DNA from 4 places in the Plantactinospora soyae genome. Region 2 is predicted to be linked to each of the others. Evidence: riboswitches for the same ligand, from Rfam matches in the RefSeq annotation. Region 2 holds a riboswitch; each other region holds the start of a gene.
What was found. Region 2 has a riboswitch for cyclic di-AMP ahead of H4W31_RS09275 (C40 family peptidase). Riboswitches for the same ligand answer to the same signal wherever they lie in the genome.
Positions count from the first base shown of each region.

Region 1: it holds a riboswitch for cyclic di-AMP, as region 2 does, so the genes downstream of both, H4W31_RS00685 (coiled-coil domain-containing protein) here and H4W31_RS09275 (C40 family peptidase) in region 2, are expected to answer to the same signal.
Region 3: it holds a riboswitch for cyclic di-AMP, as region 2 does, so the genes downstream of both, H4W31_RS19000 (C39 family peptidase) here and H4W31_RS09275 (C40 family peptidase) in region 2, are expected to answer to the same signal.
Region 4: it holds a riboswitch for cyclic di-AMP, as region 2 does, so the genes downstream of both, H4W31_RS41195 (coiled-coil domain-containing protein) here and H4W31_RS09275 (C40 family peptidase) in region 2, are expected to answer to the same signal.

Region 1 is NZ_JADBEB010000001.1:161,032-165,750, reverse strand. It holds gene H4W31_RS00695 (polysaccharide deacetylase family protein) at 1-216, opposite strand, end outside; partial or broken gene H4W31_RS00690 (SDR family oxidoreductase) at 488-1,512, shown strand; cyclic di-AMP (ydaO/yuaA leader) riboswitch at 1,861-1,992, shown strand; gene H4W31_RS00685 (coiled-coil domain-containing protein) at 1,996-3,012, shown strand; gene H4W31_RS00680 (cation diffusion facilitator family transporter) at 3,176-4,090, shown strand; gene H4W31_RS00675 (O-acetyl-ADP-ribose deacetylase) at 4,127-4,630, shown strand.
Region 2 is NZ_JADBEB010000001.1:2,081,330-2,086,048, reverse strand. It holds gene H4W31_RS09290 (zinc metalloprotease) at 1-176, shown strand, start outside; gene H4W31_RS09285 (pyridoxamine 5'-phosphate oxidase family protein) at 188-739, opposite strand; gene dcd (dCTP deaminase) at 838-1,416, shown strand; gene H4W31_RS09275 (C40 family peptidase) at 1,594-2,559, opposite strand; cyclic di-AMP (ydaO/yuaA leader) riboswitch at 2,644-2,785, opposite strand; gene H4W31_RS09270 (N-acetylmuramoyl-L-alanine amidase) at 3,051-4,719, shown strand, end outside.
Region 3 is NZ_JADBEB010000001.1:4,243,968-4,248,686, forward strand. It holds gene H4W31_RS18995 (cellulose binding domain-containing protein) at 171-1,679, opposite strand; gene H4W31_RS19000 (C39 family peptidase) at 1,865-2,635, opposite strand; cyclic di-AMP (ydaO/yuaA leader) riboswitch at 2,642-2,794, opposite strand; gene msrB (peptide-methionine (R)-S-oxide reductase MsrB) at 3,147-3,605, shown strand; gene H4W31_RS19010 (lectin) at 3,757-4,719, opposite strand, start outside.
Region 4 is NZ_JADBEB010000001.1:9,450,547-9,455,265, reverse strand. It holds gene H4W31_RS41200 (cellulose-binding domain-containing protein) at 288-1,517, shown strand; gene H4W31_RS41195 (coiled-coil domain-containing protein) at 1,651-2,754, opposite strand; cyclic di-AMP (ydaO/yuaA leader) riboswitch at 2,759-2,887, opposite strand; gene H4W31_RS41190 (cation diffusion facilitator family transporter) at 3,075-3,989, opposite strand; gene H4W31_RS41185 (ABC transporter permease) at 4,140-4,719, opposite strand, start outside.

The DNA of each region.
Region 1 (4,719 bases), 1.9 Mb from region 2:
CGCGGCCAGTGCCTCGAGGAAGAGCGGGGTCGAGGCCGGGTCGGGGCCGTCGTCGAAGGTCAGCGCGACGTGGCCCGGGGCGCCCCGGCCGCTGAGCCGGGGAAAGAACCGGAGTCGTACGCCGGGCAGCACGGTCAGAGCCGGTACGGCCTGGGCGGCCAGCGCGGCACCGACCGTTGTCGCCGGTACCGCGCGTGCCCGCACTCGTTCCTCCACCCGCCTCACCATCGCCGGCCGGGTACCCGCGACAGCCGCCTTCACCCTCACCCGGACGGGTGGAGTGGGCAGGTGGGGGGTTCGTTTCCCGATCCGCACGGCTGGCACCGGACGCCCGACGTTTGGCGGGCCGGATCCCGGGTAGCCGGGCAGGCCAGCGTGCCGGCAGTGGCGCTGGTGGGGCCCGGGGCGGGGCCGGGGCCCGGTGTGGCGCGAGCTGGTCCCCGGCGGCGAGGGGTCCGGCGGCCAGGATGGACAGAGGAGACGACGGATGCGTGCCCGACCTGCGCCGGGGGTGGCGGTGATCACCGGAGCGAGCGCGGGAGTGGGCCGGGCCACGGCACGTCTGCTGGCCCGACGGGGAATGCGACTTGCCCTGCTGGCCCGGGGCGGAACGGGGCTGCGTGCCGCCGCCGAGGACGTACGGGCCAACGGGGGCGTCGCGCTGCCGATCGAGACCGACGTGTCGGACCATTCCCAGGTGGAGGCGGCGGCCGACCGGGCGACGAGTGAACTCGGACCGATCGATCTCTGGGTGAACGACGCTTTCGCGTCGGTGTTCGCGCCGTTTTCGGAGATCGGTCCGGAGGAGTTCCGCCGGGTGACGGAGGTCTGCTATCTCGGTTACGTGTACGGCACCCAGGCCGCGCTCCGGCGGATGGTGCCCCGGGGTCCGGCACCATCGTGCAGGTGGGATCCGCACTGGCGTACCGGTCGATTCCGCTACAGTCCGCCTATTGTGGCGCTAAACACGCGATCGTCGGCTTCACCGAGTCGCTACGCTGTGAACTTCTGCACGATCGCAGTCCGGTGCGCGTGACCATGGTGCACCTACCGGCGGTGAACACCCCGCAGTTCGACTGGGTGCTGTCCCGGCTGCGTAACCGGCCCCAGCCGGTGCCACCGATCTACCAGCCCGAGGTCGCCGCCCAGGCCATCGTCTACGCGGCCGACAGACCGCAGCGCCGGGAGTACTGGGTGGGTGCCTCCACCGTCGGCACCATCCTGGCCAACCGGTGCGTACCCGGCCTGCTCGATCGCTATCTGGCCCGCTCGGGCTACTCGGGGCAGCAGACCGACCAGCCGGCCGATCCAGACCGGCCGAGCAACCTGTGGCACCCGCTGGACGACGGCGGTGGGGTGGACCCGGGAGCGCACGGCTCGTTCGACCGGCGGTCCGGGGCGCGCAGTCCACAACTGTGGTTGTCGCAGCACCGGGGTCTGCTCGCCGCCGGGCTGGTCGCCGCCGCGACCGTCGGCGCGGTGCTCGGCGCCGCGGCGCTGCGGCGGCGGTAGTCGCGGTCGCCGCCCGGTCGCCGACCTCCGGCCGTGGATCCGTCGACCTGCCGCCTCAAACCGCTCTGACCTGCGGTTTGTCGCAGGTGGTCGGTAATCGTCGACCGGTCAAATAGGACATCTCTCGGAGCGGTCGGCGGGTTGCCGTCCATGCGCTAGGTAAATAGCCGACAGCAGTATGTCGATAACGGCGACTCAAAGGATGTTCTTCGATGGATCTGCCACGCCATGATTACTGATAGTTGTTGACTGACAACGCTTTTGTCGCCAATCGGGTCTTGCCATTCTGGAAGTGAAACCAGGTATGCTGTCTGCCGTTCATAGTCGCCGGATACCACGTGGTGCCGGCGCTGATCGCCGCCTAATCGCCACCCGGCGAACCGGGGACCCAAGCACGTGGGGTGAATCCGCGCGAGCGGTAGGGACCTCTTCCATCCCGAACCCGTCAGCTAACCCGGTCGGCGGCCGACGGAAGGGATACATGTGAGGGCACCCCTACGCCGATCGCTGGCGACTGCCCTGGCACTGCTCACCGCCGCAGCACTGATCGTGGTTCCGTCGGCAGCGTCGGCGGCGCCGGCCTCACCGAAGCCGGCGGCTCCCAAGGAGGACGTCGACTCGCCGATCCTCGGTGACGTACTCGCCACCACTGGTAGGCGGTACGCGGAGGCCCAGGCCGCGGTCAAGAAGTCCAGGCAGCGGCAGTCGCAGCTCGCCGGAGACCTCAAAAAGGCGGAGGCCAGGCTGGCGGCGCTCGCTCCGGAGGCGAGCAAGATCGCCGCTGAGTCGTACCGCAGCGGCAAGCTCAGTGCCGTGTCGATGTTGCTGAACAGCGCCTCGACCGACTCGTTCGTCGACCGGGCCGCCGCGCTGGACGAGCTGAACCTGTTCAACAATCAGAAGCTCCGGGCCCTGAACCAGGCGCGTGAGCAGGTCAGCCAGACCAAGGCGGCGGTCGACGCCGAGGTCGCCAAGCAGGCCGCGCAGGAAAAGATCATCAAGAAGCAGCGGCAGGAGGCCGAGAAGGCCCTCTCGCTGGTCGGCGGCAGGTCGCGCCCCGACCGGGGCCTCGTGGACGCCAAGTCGGCGGTCGCCCGGCCGGGGCCGGGGATGGCGGACGGCTTCCCGGGGGAGGGATGCAACAGGGACGATCCGACCACCAACGGATGCGTCACGTCCCGGACCCTGCACGCGTACAACGAGGTTCGGCGGGCGGGCTTCAAGAGGTTCGTCGGTTGCCACCGCGACGGCGGCCCCTTCGAGCATCCCAAGGGTCGGGCCTGTGACTGGTCGTTGAAGAACTCCGGCTTCAGTCGGGCCGCGAACGACGATCAGATGAAGTACGGCAACGACCTTACCGCCTTCCTGGTCCGCAACGCCGACAGGCTGGGCATCCTTTACGTGATCTGGTACAAGGAGATCTGGTTCCCGGCCACCGGCTGGAAGTCGTACAGCGGTCCGAGTGACCACACCGACCACGTGCACATGTCGATGCTGTAAGCGATCGCACGCAACACCCCGTACCAACCGCAACCGCCCCGCCACCCACTCCGGGTGGCGGGGCGGTTGCGTGGTGACATCCACTTTCAACTTGCATACATAGCGATGTCCGCATACGTTGTTTCCCGGGACGGCGGGGGCCGGCCCGGGGAGGGGGCCACAGATGGGCGCCGGACACGCGCACGCAACTCCGCAGGCGTGGGCGGGGGAGCGGCATCGCCGACCGCTCTGGTTGGCCTTCGGGATGTTGGCCGTCTATATGGTGGTGCAGGCCGTCGCCGCCTGGCTGACCGGCTCGCTCGCGCTGCTCTCGGACGCCGGACACATGTTCACCGACGTACTGGGCATCGGCATGGCACTCGCGGCGATCATCGCCGCCGGCCGCGCGTCGAACGATCCACAGCGCACCTTCGGGCTGTACCGCCTGGAGGTGCTCGCCGCGCTGGCGAACGCGGTGCTGCTCTCCGGAGTGGCGATCTTCGTACTGGTGGAGTCGGTCCGCCGGTTTGACGATCCGCCCGAGGTGGCGGCCGGGCCGATGCTGGTCGTCGCCGTCGGCGGCCTGGCCGTGAACGTGGTGGCCTTCCTGCTGTTGCGTAGCGGGGCCAAGGAGAGCATCAACCTGCGCGGCGCCTACCTGGAGGTGCTGGGTGACCTCCTCGGTTCGGTCGGCGTCATCATCGCCGCCTCGGTCATCGCCACGACCGGCTGGCGGTACGCGGACCCGATCGTCGCCGTCGTGGTCGGTCTGCTCATCCTGCCCCGGACCTGGAAGCTCGCGCTGGCAGCCGGTCGGGTACTGGTGCAGGCCGCGCCGGCGCACGTCGAGGTCGCCCTGGTCCGGGAGCGGCTGGCCGGCCTGGACGGGGTGACCGAGGTGCATGACCTGCACGTCTGGACCCTCACCTCCGGGATGGAGGTGGCCTCGGCGCACCTGAACCTGGGCGAGGGTGCCGACGTGGCGGCGGTACTGGCGGCGGCCCGTCGACACCTGCACGACGACTTCGGCATCGAACACGCCACCCTCCAGGTCGAACCGCCGAGCGCCGAGCGACTCTGTCATGGAACCTCGTGGTGACGCGCGCCGTCGGCGGTTGACTGGCACCATCGGCACATGACCACGATCGACGTCGTACTCGGCGACATCACCACGGAGAACGTGGACGCCATCGTGACCGCGGCCAACGAGTCGCTGCTGGGCGGTGGCGGGGTGGACGGCGCGATCCACCGGGCGGCCGGCCGCCGGCTCGCCGAGGCGGGTGGGAAGATCGGGCCGTGCCCACCCGGTGAGGCGATGGCGACCCCGGCGTTCGACCTGGATCCGCCGGTCCGGCACGTCATCCACACCGTAGGCCCGGTCTGGGAAGGCGGCCGGTACGGCGAGGCCGGGGTGCTGGCCTCCTGCTACCGCCGCTGCCTGGCCGTCGCCGACGAGCTGGGTGCCGGCAGCGTCGCCTTTCCGGCCATCGCCACCGGGGTGTACGGGTTTCCGCCGGAGCAGGCGGCCCGGATCGCGGTCACGACGCTCCGGTCGACGCCGACGGAGGTGTCCCGGATCCGCCTGATCGCCTTCGACGCCGAAACCCTGGACCTGCTGCGCACCGCGCTCGCGGCCTGAACCCGCCGGCCGTCGACACCCGCCCGGTGATTCGCGGGTACCCGCGCGACGGCCCGCGGGGCTGACCCCCGGCCGTGTCGCCGCTCGTG
Region 2 (4,719 bases):
CGGAGGCGGTGCCGGCATTCGGCTGCCCGGCGGGGCGCGACAGCTGCCCCACCAGGCCCGGCCTCGACCCGATCCACAACTTCATGGACTACTCCGTCGACGCCTGCATGAGCCAGTTCACGTACGGGCAGGCGCTCCGGATGCTGAAGGCGTGGAAGGCGCTCCGCGAGTCGTAGTTCCGCTCCGGTCAGGGTGCCGGCACCGGCTCCTCGGCGGCGGCCCGGTGCCGGATCCTCCGTTTCGGCCCGACGGCCGGGGTGGCGCCGGCCGGATCCAGCCAGACCTGCACCGCCGGGCGCTCGGAACGGTCGCCCGCCAGCGGGGTGGCTCCGTTGCTGCCGTGCCGGGACAGCATCGCCACGTCGACCGTGAACTCGAACAGCCGCCAGTCGACCTGAGGGGCGGCCCTCAGGTTGCCGGCGAGCTGGTCCACCCGGGTCTGGTCGGTCACCGGGCGGGCCCGGCCAGCCACGTAGGCCTCGTCGTCGCTGTCCTCCGGTGGGAACGAGTGCAACGCGTAGCGGCCGTCCCGTTCGAGATCACGGCGCTTGGGCGAGTCGACCACGAAACAGAACATCCCCTCGTCGGTGATGACCGGGGAGACCGGGTGCACGCGCGGCCCACCATCGGCGCGCACGGTCGCCAGGTAGCCGAGACCCGGCCCGTACTGCTGGATGAGGACGCGGATCGCGTCGGCGAGACGGGGCTCGTCGGAGGCGAATTCGGACCAGGATGCCATGGGAACATTCTATCGAACATATGTTCGATCACCTACCCCGACCCGCACTTCGGCAGGTCACGGCCGAGCCCGGTCCGGGAAGTCGCTAAGGTGGCACGGTGCTGCTCTCTGACCACGACCTAGTGATCGAGATCAAGGCGGGCACCCTCGCGCTTGAGCCCTTCGAACCCGCGCTGATGCAGCCGTCGAGCATCGACGTACGTCTGGATCGCCTGTTCCGAGTCTTCAACAACCACCTCTACACCCACATCGACCCGGCGATCCAGCAGGACGAGCTGACCTCGCTGGTCGACGTGCCGGACGGCGAGCCGTTCGTGCTGCACCCCGGCGAGTTCGTGCTCGCGTCGACCCTTGAGGCGATCTCGCTCGGCGACCAGCTCGCCGGCAGACTGGAGGGCAAATCCAGTCTGGGCCGGCTCGGGTTGCTCACCCACTCGACCGCGGGCTTCATCGACCCCGGGTTCTCCGGTCACGTCACCCTGGAGCTGTCGAACGTCGCCAACCTGCCGATCAGGTTGTGGCCCGGGATGAAGATCGGTCAGCTCTGCATCTTCCGACTCTCGTCGCCGTCCGCGCACCCGTACGGCTCGGCCGTCTACGGTTCGCGCTACCAGGGGCAGCGCGGACCGACCCCGAGCCGTTCGTGGCAGAACTGGCACACCTGGCCCACCCGCTGAGGCCCGCCTACAGCGTCCCGGACGCCGCCAGGCGGAGTTGACCCGACCGGAGCACGCCGCGGGCTCGTACGGCCCGCCCGAGAAGGACAGAACCCCCGCCGCATGGTTGCGACGGGGGTTCTTCCGCGTACAACTCGGTCTTCCGGGTCCCTCCTCCGGTCGACCGATCGGACTGAATCAGCCAGGTCTGCCGAAGCTGTGGATCTCGCCGTCGTCCATCCGCTTCATCTTGACCGGTTCGCCGGCCCGGGAGGCGTGCACGATCCAACCGCCTCCGACGTACATTCCGACGTGGCTGAGGTCGGCGTAGTAGAAGACCAGGTCGCCGGGGCGGAGTTCGGAGCGGCTGACCGACTTGACCTTGCCCCGCTGGGCGCGGGCGTTGTGCGGCAGCGAAACACCGCCCTTGGCCCAGGCGGCCAGGGTCAGGCCGGAGCAGTCGTACGAGCTCGGGCCTTCGGCACCCCACACGTACGGCTTGCCGATCTGCTGGCAGGCGAACTTGACCGCCTTGCCGGCGTTGCCACCCGGGTAGGTGGCCGGGCAGGGCGCCGGGGCGAGCGGACCGGCGGAACCGTTGCCGTACGCCTGGATCCGCAGCTTCTGCAGCTTGTCGACCTCGGCGTCGATTTCCTTCTTCTTCTTGGCCAGCTCGGCCTCGGTCTTGGTGAGCTGGTTGACCAGGGTGTCCAGCGGGCGCTTCTGGGCGTCGTACTTGTCCCTGAGGTCGATCACCGCCTGCACGTCGCGCTGCTGCTGACGGGCGAACTGGTCGAGCACCGAGAGTTGGCCGACGAGCGCGGCCGGCGACTTGTTGGTCAGCAGGGCGTTGAGCGACGAGGCCTTGTCGCCCTTGTACGCCTCCACCGCGAACTCGCTCACCCGGTCCATCGCGGCGTCGATCTGCGACTGGAGCGGGGCGATCTTGTTCCGCAGGGTCTTGGCCTGGGCCTTCTTCGCGGTCAGGTCCTGCCGGGTGGCGTTGTGCTTCTCGACGACCGGCTCCAGCTTGCGCCAGGCGGTGTCGATCTGCTTTTCGATCTCGGCCACCGTGGGTTCGGCGAGGGCCGGCGTGGTGCCCACGAACAGCACGGCGACGCTGGCCAGCACGGCGAATGCGGCGGCGAGAATGGACCTTCGCAAAGGCGGTGTCGCCGTCCCTTGGCCAGTCGAAACCGACCGGAGGGAGGGCGACCGCGGGGCAGGGGCAGCCACCGGGGTCCGTACTCCTTCTTCCGTAAGCCCGCCTACCGGGTTAGCTGACGGGTTCGGGCGGGAAGAGATTCGCCCTACCGCTGACGCGCGGATTCACCCCATGGTGCCCGGGTCCCCGGTTCGCTGATTCTCGACGATTCGGCGGTGTAGAGACGTCGCCGCCCGGATGGGCGGCAGGCCGTCGTCTCCGACGGTCCCCAACATTAGAGAAGCCTGTTATTCAAACGCAACCCATGATTCGAGTCGATTCGTTATGTATCTGGACGCTCGCTGAGGGTGCGAGCGAACAGGTGTCCGAACGCCCTGGGAAATAGGTGAAGATTTCCTACATCGCGGTGAGCCTGACCGGCAGCTATTGACGGACGCCGGTCCCGGGTGGAGGGTGATCTTCAAGCCCACCCCCGGCGAATGGAGGTTCGATGCCTCGAACGACAATGCCGTTGAGCAGGAGAATCGCGCTCGGCACCGCCATGGTCGGCGCCGTCGCACTGGTGCCGTCCGGCCCCGCGCCGGCGGCCGCCCCGGCGTCCGACGGCCGGCAACAGGAGTACGCCGCCGCCGCGACCGAGTTCGGCGTACCCGAGAGCGTTCTACTCGGCGTCTCCTATCTGGAGTCCCGTTGGGACACCAACGCCGGCACGCCGAGCACCAGCGGCGGGTACGGCCCGATGCACCTCACCGACGCCGAGTACCTGCGCGGGTTGCCCGCAGCACCGCACGAGCACGGCGAGGACCGGCGCGGTGACAGTGCCCGGCCCGCCGCAGCCGCGCACCCCAGCGCGCCCGAGCGGACTCCCACCGACAGGGCGACCGCGCCACCGGCCGCTCCGGGGGCGCAGACCCTCGACGCCGCCGCCGCGCTGACCGGGGTCGACGAACGGGCACTGCGCACCGAACCGGCGGTGAACATCCGGGGCGGGGCGGCGCTGCTCGCGTCGTACCAGAAGGCGCTCGCCGGACCGACCGGCCGGACCAGCGACCCCGCGGCCTGGTACGGCGCGGTGGCCCGGTACGCCGGCAGCGACAGCGCCGACGCGGCACGTACCTTCGCCGACGAGGTGTACCGGACCGTCACCGAGGGTGCGGCCCGGACCACCGACGACGGCCACCGGATCGTCCTGGCCGCCCACCCCGGACTCGTTCCGGCCCGGTCCTGGCTGGACCGGCTCGGCCTGCGCAAGCCCGCCCGGCCGGACGGGCTGGAGTGCCCGCGCGACATCTCCTGCGAGTGGATCCCCGCGCCCTACCAGGCGTTCGGGGCCGGCGACTACGGCAACCACGACCTGTCCGACCGGCCGGCACGACAGAAGATCGAGTACATCGTCATCCACGACACCGAGGGGAGCTACGACACCACGCTCCGGCTGGTGCAGGATCCCACCTACGTGAGCTGGCAGTACACGCTGCGTTCGGCGGACGGGCACATCGCGCAGCACGTGAAGGCGAAGGACGTCGCCTGGCACGCCGGCAACTGGTACGTCAACGCCAAGGCGATCGGGCTGGAACACGAGGGCTTCGCCGCCCAGGGCACCTGGTACACCGAGGCGATGTACCGGACCTCGGCCAAGCTGGTCCGCCACCTCGCCGACCGGTACGACATCCCGCTGGACCGCCAGCACATCATCGGTCACGACAACGTGCCCGGGATCCTGCCGGCCAACGTCCGGGGCATGCACTGGGACCCGGGGCCGTACTGGGACTGGTCGCACTACTTCGACCTGCTCCGCTCCCCGTTCTGGAGCACCGGCACGTCCCGCACCGGCCTGGTCACCATCGACCCGGACTTCGCCACCAACCGGCCGGCCTTCACCGGCTGCGACGCGGCCGGCGTACCGTGCCCGGCGCGCGGCTCGTCGTCGGTGATCCTGCGCAGCGCCCCGGCCGCCGGCGCGCCACTGGTGAACGACATCGCACTGCGCCCCGACGGCACCCCGAACACGATGCACATCTCCGACCACGGGGCGCGGGCCTCGGCCGGCCAGACGTACGCGGTCGCCGGCCGGCAGGGCGACTGGACCGCGATCTGGTACCTCGGGCAGAAGGCCTGGTTCCACAACCCGACCGCGAACCCGAGCGCGAAATGGTCGA
Region 3 (4,719 bases), 2.2 Mb from region 2:
CGATCCCGCGCGGCGGTCGGCCGACCGGCCGCAGGGCCCCGGAATTCTCTCGCGTCGGGGGTCGCGGCGCCGATCGGGGCCGAGGACGATCGGGCCCTGCCGCTCGTGGCGGTAGGGCCCGATCCGGGGAGGCCGGTCCGACTCGTGGCGGCGCGGTCCGGGGGAGTCGATCAGCTACAGGCGGCACCGTTCAGGGTGAAGGGCGTGGGCGTGGTCGGTGAGCCGCTGGCGGTGAAGCCCAGGTTGATCGAGCCACCGGCCGGGATCAGCGCGTTGTGCGCCTCGTTGGTGACCGTCACCTTGGCGCCGGTCTGCTGGAACTGTCCGTGCCAGTGACCCTGGACGACCTGGTTGCCGGGGAAGGACCAGCCCAGCGACCAGCCGCTGACGGCCGATCCACTGTTCTGCACCGTGACGCTGGCGGCGAAACCGCCGCTCCAGGAGTCGGTCACCAGATAGGAGACCCGGCAGGTGGTGGACGCGGTGCCGGTCACCGGCACGATGGCGCCGAAGTCGTCCCGGGCGGTGGCGAAGTCCTGGAAGCCGAGGCCCGCGCCGCCGGACCGGGTGACCGTGCCGGCCGCCAACACGGTGCCGTCGGACTGGACCGCGTAGACCGGTCCGCCGCTGTCGCCGCTGCGCGCCGCCTCCTCGCCGTCGAGCTGGGTGGCCTCGACGAGGTCCTCCCGGTCGTCGTAGTGGAAGTCGACCCGGAAGTTGCAGACCGGCCGGGCGAGTTCCCCGGCGGTGGTCGAGCCGGACTGGCAGAGGAACTGACCGGGGAAGACCTCGGTCCAGCCGGTCACCCGGACCCGGGTCTCGTCGTTCGACCCACCGGTGTAGACATCGCCACCGGCCGTGGCCGTCGAGATCAGCATCGTGTCGTGGTCCTGGTTCTTGTGCGTGGCCGGTCCGATCGGCGTACCGGTGCCGTCCCGCCACTCTTCGCCGACCTCGCTGCAGTGCCCGGCGGTGAGCAGGTAGTTGGCCCCGGAACCGGCGTCCCGGACCCCGAAGCCCGAGGTGCAGCCGTAGCTGGCCCAGATCCGGGCTCCGCCGTTCCACGGGGCGGCGTCGTCCTCCCGGGAGCGCGGGACCATCGGCTGCCGCGCCACGACAGTGGTCCGTACGCCGGTGGCCGGCAGCTTCGGGAGCGTGGCGTTCGGCGTACCCGTGACGGCGATCTCCAGGCCGCTACCGTCGGTCCGGAGCTTCACCGCGTGTGCGGCGTCCTTCGGGTTCGCCCGGACCGCCGGGTCGAGCCTGGCGGCGGCCGCCTTCAGCTCGACCTGCGAGTACGTCGCGTCGACCACCTCGACCGGTGCGGTCCGGCGGGCACTTTCCACCGTCGTGGCGACGCTGGCCGGAAGCTGTCCCTTCCACCACAGGGTGACGTGGTCGTCGACCAGGCCGATGCCGGCGTAGCCGGTGGAGTTCCCGGTCTCGATCGCGGTGCGGATGATGCTCGCGGCATCGATCAGGGGGATCTGTGCGGTCATCCGGTCACTGGTGGCGGCCGGCAGCAGGTCGAGCACGGAGGCGCCCGCGTTCGCCACCCGGAGCGGCTGTAGGGGTGCGGTCGAGGCGGCGACCCCGGGTGCGGGGCCGGCCAGGGCGGCGGCGCCGATGAGTCCACCGGCGAGAACGGTGCGAGCGATGGCATTCCATGTTCGCGTCATGCGGCAAAGTCAAGCAACGCCGGCTGGCCGGAGACAGGAGGGAAACCCGGCAGGACTCCTCCTGCCGGGCTTCCTGCCGGGCGTGCGATCCGGGGCGTGGTTCCGGTCAGGCCGCGCCGGGATGGTGCAGTTCTGGTTGGCGGCGCCGGTGCGGTTCCAGGGCCGCGTCCGGACCCCGTTCGCGATCAGGCGACCGTGGAGTAGCCGCGGGTGGCGATCCAGTTGGTCATGTCGATCGTGCTCATCCAGTAGGTGCTGGGGCCGTACATGCCGGAGCCGTCGGCGATCTTGACGGTCCGACCGTTGTCGCCGTAGCCGATGATCGTGACGTAGTGGCCACCCGGGAAGTCGTGCCAGACCCCGTCGGCGTCGGTCGCGCCGCCGATGATGTTGGCCACGACGGCATAGCCGCTGCCGATCGCGTGTACGGCGTCAGCCTGCAACTGATCCATCTGAGCGGGTGTGGCGTCCTCGTCCGAGATCTCCCGCGTCTGGTACACCTGGCTGCCGATGGCGCCGTTGAGCATCCGGGTGGTGTCGAAGGCGGACGCGGTGCCGTGGACCGTGGTGCCCAGCCCGTTGGCGAGATCCTGCTGGCTGACGTCGATGCCGCGTGCGGTCAACGCGTTGTGCACGGCGGCCGGGCCGCAGTAGTAGAAGTTGATCTGGTACTCGAACGAGGTGTCCAGGGTCTTTTCGGCGGGGCCCGCCGGAACGGCGGGTCGGGTGGGCTTTGCGGCCGTGTCCCGGTCGGCCACCGCAGCACCCATGACCAGCGAATCCGAGGTGACGGCCGGGCCGGGAGCGGTGGCCCCCGGCAGCAGGGCGCCGGCCGTGGCGGCCGTCGCCGCGGTCAGCAGCGCCGCCGACAGCAGCGCCATCTTCTGGCCTCGGCGCGGCGCGGTGGGTCCGAACAGGCCGCGAATTCGGTGCACATCGGGACCGGGGAGACGCACGTGCATTTCTCCTTCCGCTGCCGCCTACCGGGTTAGCTGACGGGTTCGGGCGGGAAAGATGCGCCCTTCCGCGGTCGCCTGAAGCGTCCTACGGATTCACCCCAAGGTGTGGAATGGGTCCCCGGCTCGCAACGATCTGCGATTGAGCGGTCCGGCCCGGTGTCATCACGGTTTGATGACTGATGACCGAGCCCGGATATGCGAGGCTACGGTCCGACTTCTCGACCACCAAGCCCCGCATCAGGGATGTGATCGATTGCATTCGCCGTCAGGCGGATAGCAGGCGTCGCCTTCCAGAAGAGACAGCCATTCCGGAACGCGACACCGGGCGCCGAGTGGCATCGCCGGCAGGAATTGGGGGTCGCCGAGGCAGGCAACCGGGAACCGCCGTACGAAATGGGACACGGTTGGTCGATCTGGTCGACGTGTCACCGTTCCTGGCGGTTTCCGGGCGGGCGCCCCGGGTAGGCGGCCTGGCACCGGACGTTATGTCAGCGGAGGAGGAACTACTGTGCCGCGCGAATATCGTAAGGACCCGGACGTCATCTCCCGGTTGTCGCCGGAACAGTATCAGGTCACCCAGGAGAACGGAACGGAGCGAGCCTTCGGCAATGTCTATTGGGACAACAAGGAGCCGGGAATCTACGTCGACGTGGTTTCCGGTGAACCATTGTTCGCCTCTGTCGACAAATATGACAGCGGTACCGGCTGGCCGAGTTTCACCGCCCCGATCGTACCGGAGAACGTGGTCATGATCCGCGACACGAGTCACGGCATGGCGCGTACCGAGGCCCGGTCGGCGCACGGCGACAGTCATCTCGGCCACGTGTTCGACGACGGCCCGGCAGAGCAGGGCGGCCTTCGTTACTGCATGAACTCCGCCGCGCTCCACTTCATCGCATTGGCCGACCTTGAGCGTGAGGGCTACGGCGAGTACCGCAGGCTGTTCGAGTCGGAGACGCCCGACTGAGGCCGCCCTGATCAACTCCGATCGCAGGCGTGGCCCTCGGCGTACCGGTGACGGCGATCTCCGGGCCGCTGCCGTCGGTATGGAGCCAAGAAGGAAGCCCGGCAGGAGTCCTGCCGGGCTTCCTGCCGGGTCGTCCCGGCGGACCCACCGGTCAGGCCGCCGGGACGGTCCACTTCTGGTTGGCGGCGCCGGTGCAGGTCCAGAGCTGGGCCGGCGTGCCGTTGGCCGGGTTGTTGTCCACCACGTCGAGACACTTGCTCGCGCTGGCACTGGTCAGGTCACGGCCCGCCGTGGCGGTCCAGCGCTGGTTGGCGGCCCCGGTGCAGCTCCAGAGCTGGGTCCGGGCCCCGTTCGCCACGGAGTTGTCCCGGACGTCCAGGCACTTGCCGAGAGCTCGGACGGTGCCGTCGGTGCCGAGGGTCCACTGCTGGGCGGCGGAGCCGTTGCAGTCGTAGATCTGGACCGCGGTGCCGTCGAGGCTGCTCGCTCCGGCGACGTCCAGGCACTTCCCGCCGAGGCCGACGATCGTCCCGGTCCGGCCACCGCCGCCCCCGCCACCGGACTGGGTACCCGACCAGGTGAAGGTCGCCGTGGTCCGGGCCGGCAGGGTGTACGTGAACGACTGTCCGCCCCAGACCACCCGAACCGACTGTGCGCCGGTGCCGCCGTTGTGCGCGATCAGCGCCTTGGAGCCGTCCGGGTTGATCCAGGCGACGTTCTGCACCGTGCCGTTGGCGGTCGAGTCGATCCGGTACGCGCCCGGCTTGACGAACTTGGTGAGGTGTCCGGTGGTGTAGTACTCGATGGTGTTGTCGACCTGACCGGCGCGCGCGCCGCCCTCCTGCACCGTGACCAGGCCGGTGCAGACGTCGCAGCCACCGTTGTGCGGGCCCATGCTCTGGTTCAGCGCCAGGCTCCACTTGACGACGCTGCCGCTCCAGTTCCTGGTGTAGTTGACGATGTCGGCCAGATCCTCGTTGTGCTGGTTGCCGATCCAGGTGCCGCCGGAGTGTTCGGTGCTGAACTGCCGTACCGACGGGTACTGGTCGTGCACCTGGGTACCGACGCTCGGGCTGCCGCCGTAGCCGTGCCAGGCGATGCCGCCGAACAGCGG
Region 4 (4,719 bases), 7.4 Mb from region 2:
GCCAGGGCCGTGCCGGGCAAGGGGCCGGTGGGGGACCGGGACCGGGGCGACGGCCGGTTGCAGGCATCGATATCTGTCTCTAAGCTGAGCCGGGCGTCGGCAGTGGACGATCCGGGCTCGGGCTGGCCGGGTCGTCGCGCCGATCGCCGTCCGATCGCGGGAGCCGATCGATCGCGGGAGGCGCAGGACGGCCGTGCACGTCTCGTCGTGCACCGCCGACCGTCATCCCAGCAGCAGCACTGCCGGCACCCGGTGTGCGGTGCCCGGCAGTTGTCGAGAGGAATCCCATGAGGGTCTCCGCACCGTACCGCCGCGTGTCCCTGGTCGTCGCCCTGGTGACCGCACTCGCCGCGAGCATCGTCGCCGTGGTCAGCCTGACCCTGGTGCCATCCGCCCAGGCCGCCGCCGGATGCCTGGTGGGCTACCAGGCGAACCAGTGGACCGGTGGCTTCACCGCCGCCGTCCGGGTGACCGCCGGGGACACCGCCGTCAACGGCTGGACCGTCACCTGGACCTACGGTGGCGACCAGCGGATCACCAGCAGTTGGAACGCCGAGGTCAGCCAGTCCGGCACGGCCGTGACCGCCCGGAACATCGCCTGGAACGGCTCACTGCCGGCCGGCGGGTCGACCGAGTTCGGCGTGCAGGGCACCTACGCCAGCAGCGCGGCGGCCCCGACCGGCTTCACGCTCAACGGCGTACCGTGCAACGGCGCCGGACCGACCACCCCGCCGACCACGGCTCCACCGACCACCCCGCCGCCGACCACGGTCCCGCCGACCACCCCGCCGCCGACCACGCCTCCGCCGACCACCGGGCCGCCGGCCGGCTGCGGCAGCGCCGCGCTCTGCGACGGCTTCGAGAACCAGACCGGGTCCGCGCCGTCCGGCGACTGGAGCGTGAACTACCCGGACTGTCAGGGGACCGGTACCGCCAGCATCGACACCACCGTCGCCCGCCAGGGCACCCGATCGGTACGGATCAACGGCACCGCCGGCTACTGCAACCACGTGTTCGTCCGGTCGAGCCGGGACCTGAGCGGGCTCGGCGCGGTCCGGTACGCCCGACTCTGGGTCCGGCACACCACCGCGCTGCCGACCCAGCACGTGACGTTCCTGGCCATGCGGGACGCCAACGACGGCAACCGTGACCTGCGGATGGGCGGCCAGAACGGCGCCCTGCAATGGAACCGGGCCTCGGACGACGCCACTCTGCCCGAGCAGAGTCCGAACGGTGTCGCACTCAGTCTTCCGCTGCCGGTCAACCGGTGGACCTGTGTCGAGTTCATGGTCGACGGTACGCAGGGCCGGCTGTCGACCTGGGTCGACGGCTCGGCGGTGACGGGGCTGACCGCGGACGGCACCCCGACCCACGACGTCGACGGGCAGTGGCTCAACCGGGCGAACTGGCGGCCGAACCTGACCGACCTGCGGTTGGGCTGGGAGAGCTACGGCGAGGGCGCGGACACGCTGTGGTTCGACGACGTCGCGCTGGGCTCGACCCGGATCGGCTGCTGAGGCGACCGGTACCGACACCGGTTGGCAGCACCTACGGTTCGGCGTCCGTCACCTGGAAAAACACCGGGTGACGGACGCCGAACGGGCCCGTCGGCACCGCCCAGGGGTGGCGGGCGGTGCCGACGGACGGCTTTCAGTTCATCGACAGGTGCACGTGGTTCGTGTGGTCGCTGGACGGATCGCCGTTACCGCCGTTGTAGGTCTTCCAACCGCTGCTCGGCAGCCAGATCTGCTTGAACCAGATCACGTACAGCACGCCGAGCCGGTCGGCGTTCCGCACGAAGTACGCCGCCAGGTTGTTGCCGTACGTCCGGTCGCCGCCGGTCGCCACCCCGCCGAATCCACCCTTCTGGGCGGCGAAGTCGCAGGCCTGCCCCTTGGGGTGCTCGCCGCTGCCGCCACTGCGGAAGCAGGAGACGAAGCGGGTGAAGCCGGCCGCCTTGGCCTGGTTCAGCGCGTGCAGCGTCCGGGCCGTGATGCACCCGCTGGTGGTCGGATCGTTGAGGCTGCACGACTCGTCCGGGAAGGAACCGTCGGAGTTGCGTGGCGCCGGCCTGGCCGACGCCGAGCCGCTGCCGCTGATCCCGGAGCTGGATCCGCCGCTGTTGGCCGCCGCGAGCGCCTTCTCGGCCTGCTTCTTGCGGGTCTCCATCACCTCGACCTGCTTGCGCTGCTCGCGGACCTCCTGGTCGAGTGCCTCCTTCGCCCGGCTCTCCTCCTCGACGCTGTCCCGCAGGCCGCGCAGCTCGCGGCTCTCGTTCGCCGAGATCGTGTCGAGGGCGGCGGCCCGGTCCACCAGGCTGGTCGGGGAACCGCTGCTGAGCAGGGCGGATACCTGTCCCAGTCGACCGGTCCGGTACGCCATCCCGGCCAACTGGGCGACCCGTTCGCTCCGGGTCGTCACCTCGGTACGCAGCGTCCCGAGCCGGGTGGTCAGTTCCTTCTGTCGTTTGACGGAGTTGTCCAACTTGTTCTTGGCGGTGACGTAGCCCTTGCTCGCCGTCTGGAGCTGCTCGCGCAGGCTGTCGCTGCCTCCCTCGTCTTCACTGCTGCTGGGTGCCTGGGCCAGTGGGCCGGGTGCTGCGTACCCGGGTGTGGCGCCCAGGGTCGCGACGAGCGCGCCCAGGGTGAGCATCGTGGTTGCCACGGCGGCGAGCCGTGCTACCGCCTTCCGGGCGGATGTCGGGGCGCGCCAGACGAAGGTCGGAGACGTTCGGGTGGGTGCCAGGAACGGCATGACAGCTTCCTTCCGTCAGCCGCCGACCGGGTTAGCTGACGGGTTCGGGACGGAAGATCCCTACCGCTGACGCGGATACACCCCTGGTACGTGGTTCCCCGGCTCGCGCGTGGCGATTAGGCGACGGCCCCCGCAGGCACCGGAGGGTGCCACCTAGCGAAGACCGGGGCCGAGCCTACCGGCAGTTGCCACCCGGGGACACGGGCGGTGTTCGGGGTTGGATCCCCAATTCTCCTGTTTCGGACGGATGTAACCGGACAAATTCGACCGGTGACACGCCGAAACTTAAGATGCGGCTAACCATCGGTGAGCCTCGCTGGCTACCAGTCCGTGGGACCACACCCGCCGGCCGCGGTCCTCGGCTCGACCTGGAGCGTGGCGTGCGAGATGTGGAAGTCCTCGTGCAGCGCCGAACGGGCCGCGGCGAGCACGGCGGCGACCTCCGCACCGGTGTCCAGGGTGAGGTGCGCCGAGGCGACCTCCATGCCGGAGGTGAGGGTCCAGACGTGCAGGTCGTGTACGTCGCAGACGCCGGGCAGGTCGGAGAGCCGGGTCCGGACCGCGCCGACGTCGAGGTGCTCCGGAGCGGCCTGCACCAGGATGCGTACCGCGCTGCGGCCCAGACGCCAGGTGCGGGGCAGGATGAACAGCCCGACGGCCAGCGCCACGATCGGGTCGGCCCAGCGCCAGCCGGTAAAGATGATCACAACGGCGGCGACGATCACGCCGGCCGAGTTGAGCAGGTCGCCGAGGACCTCCAGGTAGGCGCCGCGCAGGTTGATGCTCTCCCGCGCCCCCGCCCGGAGCAGCCAGAACGCCGCCAGGTTGGCCAGCAGTCCGAGCGTCGCCACCACCAGCATCGGGCCGGCCGCCACCTCGGGCGGGTCGCCGAACCGTCGTACCGCCTCGACCAGCACGTAGAGGGCCACCCCGAACAGCAGTACCGCGTTGGCCAGCGCCGCCAGTACCTCCAGGCGGTAGAGACCGAAGGTCCGCTGCGGGTCGCCGACGGCCCGTCGCCCCGCCGTGATCGCGGCCAGGGCCATCCCGATCCCGAGTACGTCGGTGAACATGTGTCCTGCGTCGGAGAGCAGTGCCAGCGACCCGGTGACCAGCGCGGCGGCCGCCTCGACGACCATCAGGGCGGCGAGGAGCGCGAAGGCACCCCACAACCGCCCCAGGTGCCGCTCCGAGGCGCGGGTCAGCTGCCCCCCGTGGTCATGACCTGCCCCCACCCGCGTCCCTTCCTCACTCGGCCCGCCCCGCTCCGATACTGCCGGGCCCGGGTTGGTCGGGGAGCCCTCCTATCCAGAAAACGATAGGAAGTGGGCCGCTCCGTACCCCTCGGCGCCCGTCCTGCGTCGCCTCCGTCGCGCCACGGCCCGTCATCCGTCGTCGGCGAGGGCGGGAACGATCGGTGCCCGCCCGGCGCGCCGGGCCGGCAGCAGGCTGGCCAGGACCGCCGCCGTGGCCGCCAGCGCCGCGCAGAGGGCGAGCTGGCCGATCGGTACGGCCGGCAGCCCGTGCCCGTAGCTGTCGATCAGGCCCACCGCCGCCGCCACGCCGAGGCCGGCCCCCAGGACGGTGCCGGACAGCGTCCCGACCGCCGCGACCAGTGCCGCCTCGGTCAGCAGCATGCCCACCAGTTGTCGGCGGGACAGTCCCAGCGCCCGGACGGTGGCCGACTCCCGGCGACGTTCGAACACCGACAGCGCGAGGGTGTTGCCGATCCCCAGCACCGCGATCAGCACCGACATGCCGAGCAGGGCCGCGAAGATGCCCAGCAGTTCGTCGAGGGTCGCCGACAGCGCGTCCGTCTGGTCGGCGAGGCCACGGACCCGGACCGCCGGATAGTCGACCAGCACCGTGTCGATCACCTGCCGGCCGGCCGCCGTCGACACCCCGGGCGCCAGGTCGACGAGGAGCCGGTCCGGCTCCCCGACGCCGTACGTGGCGAGGAACTGT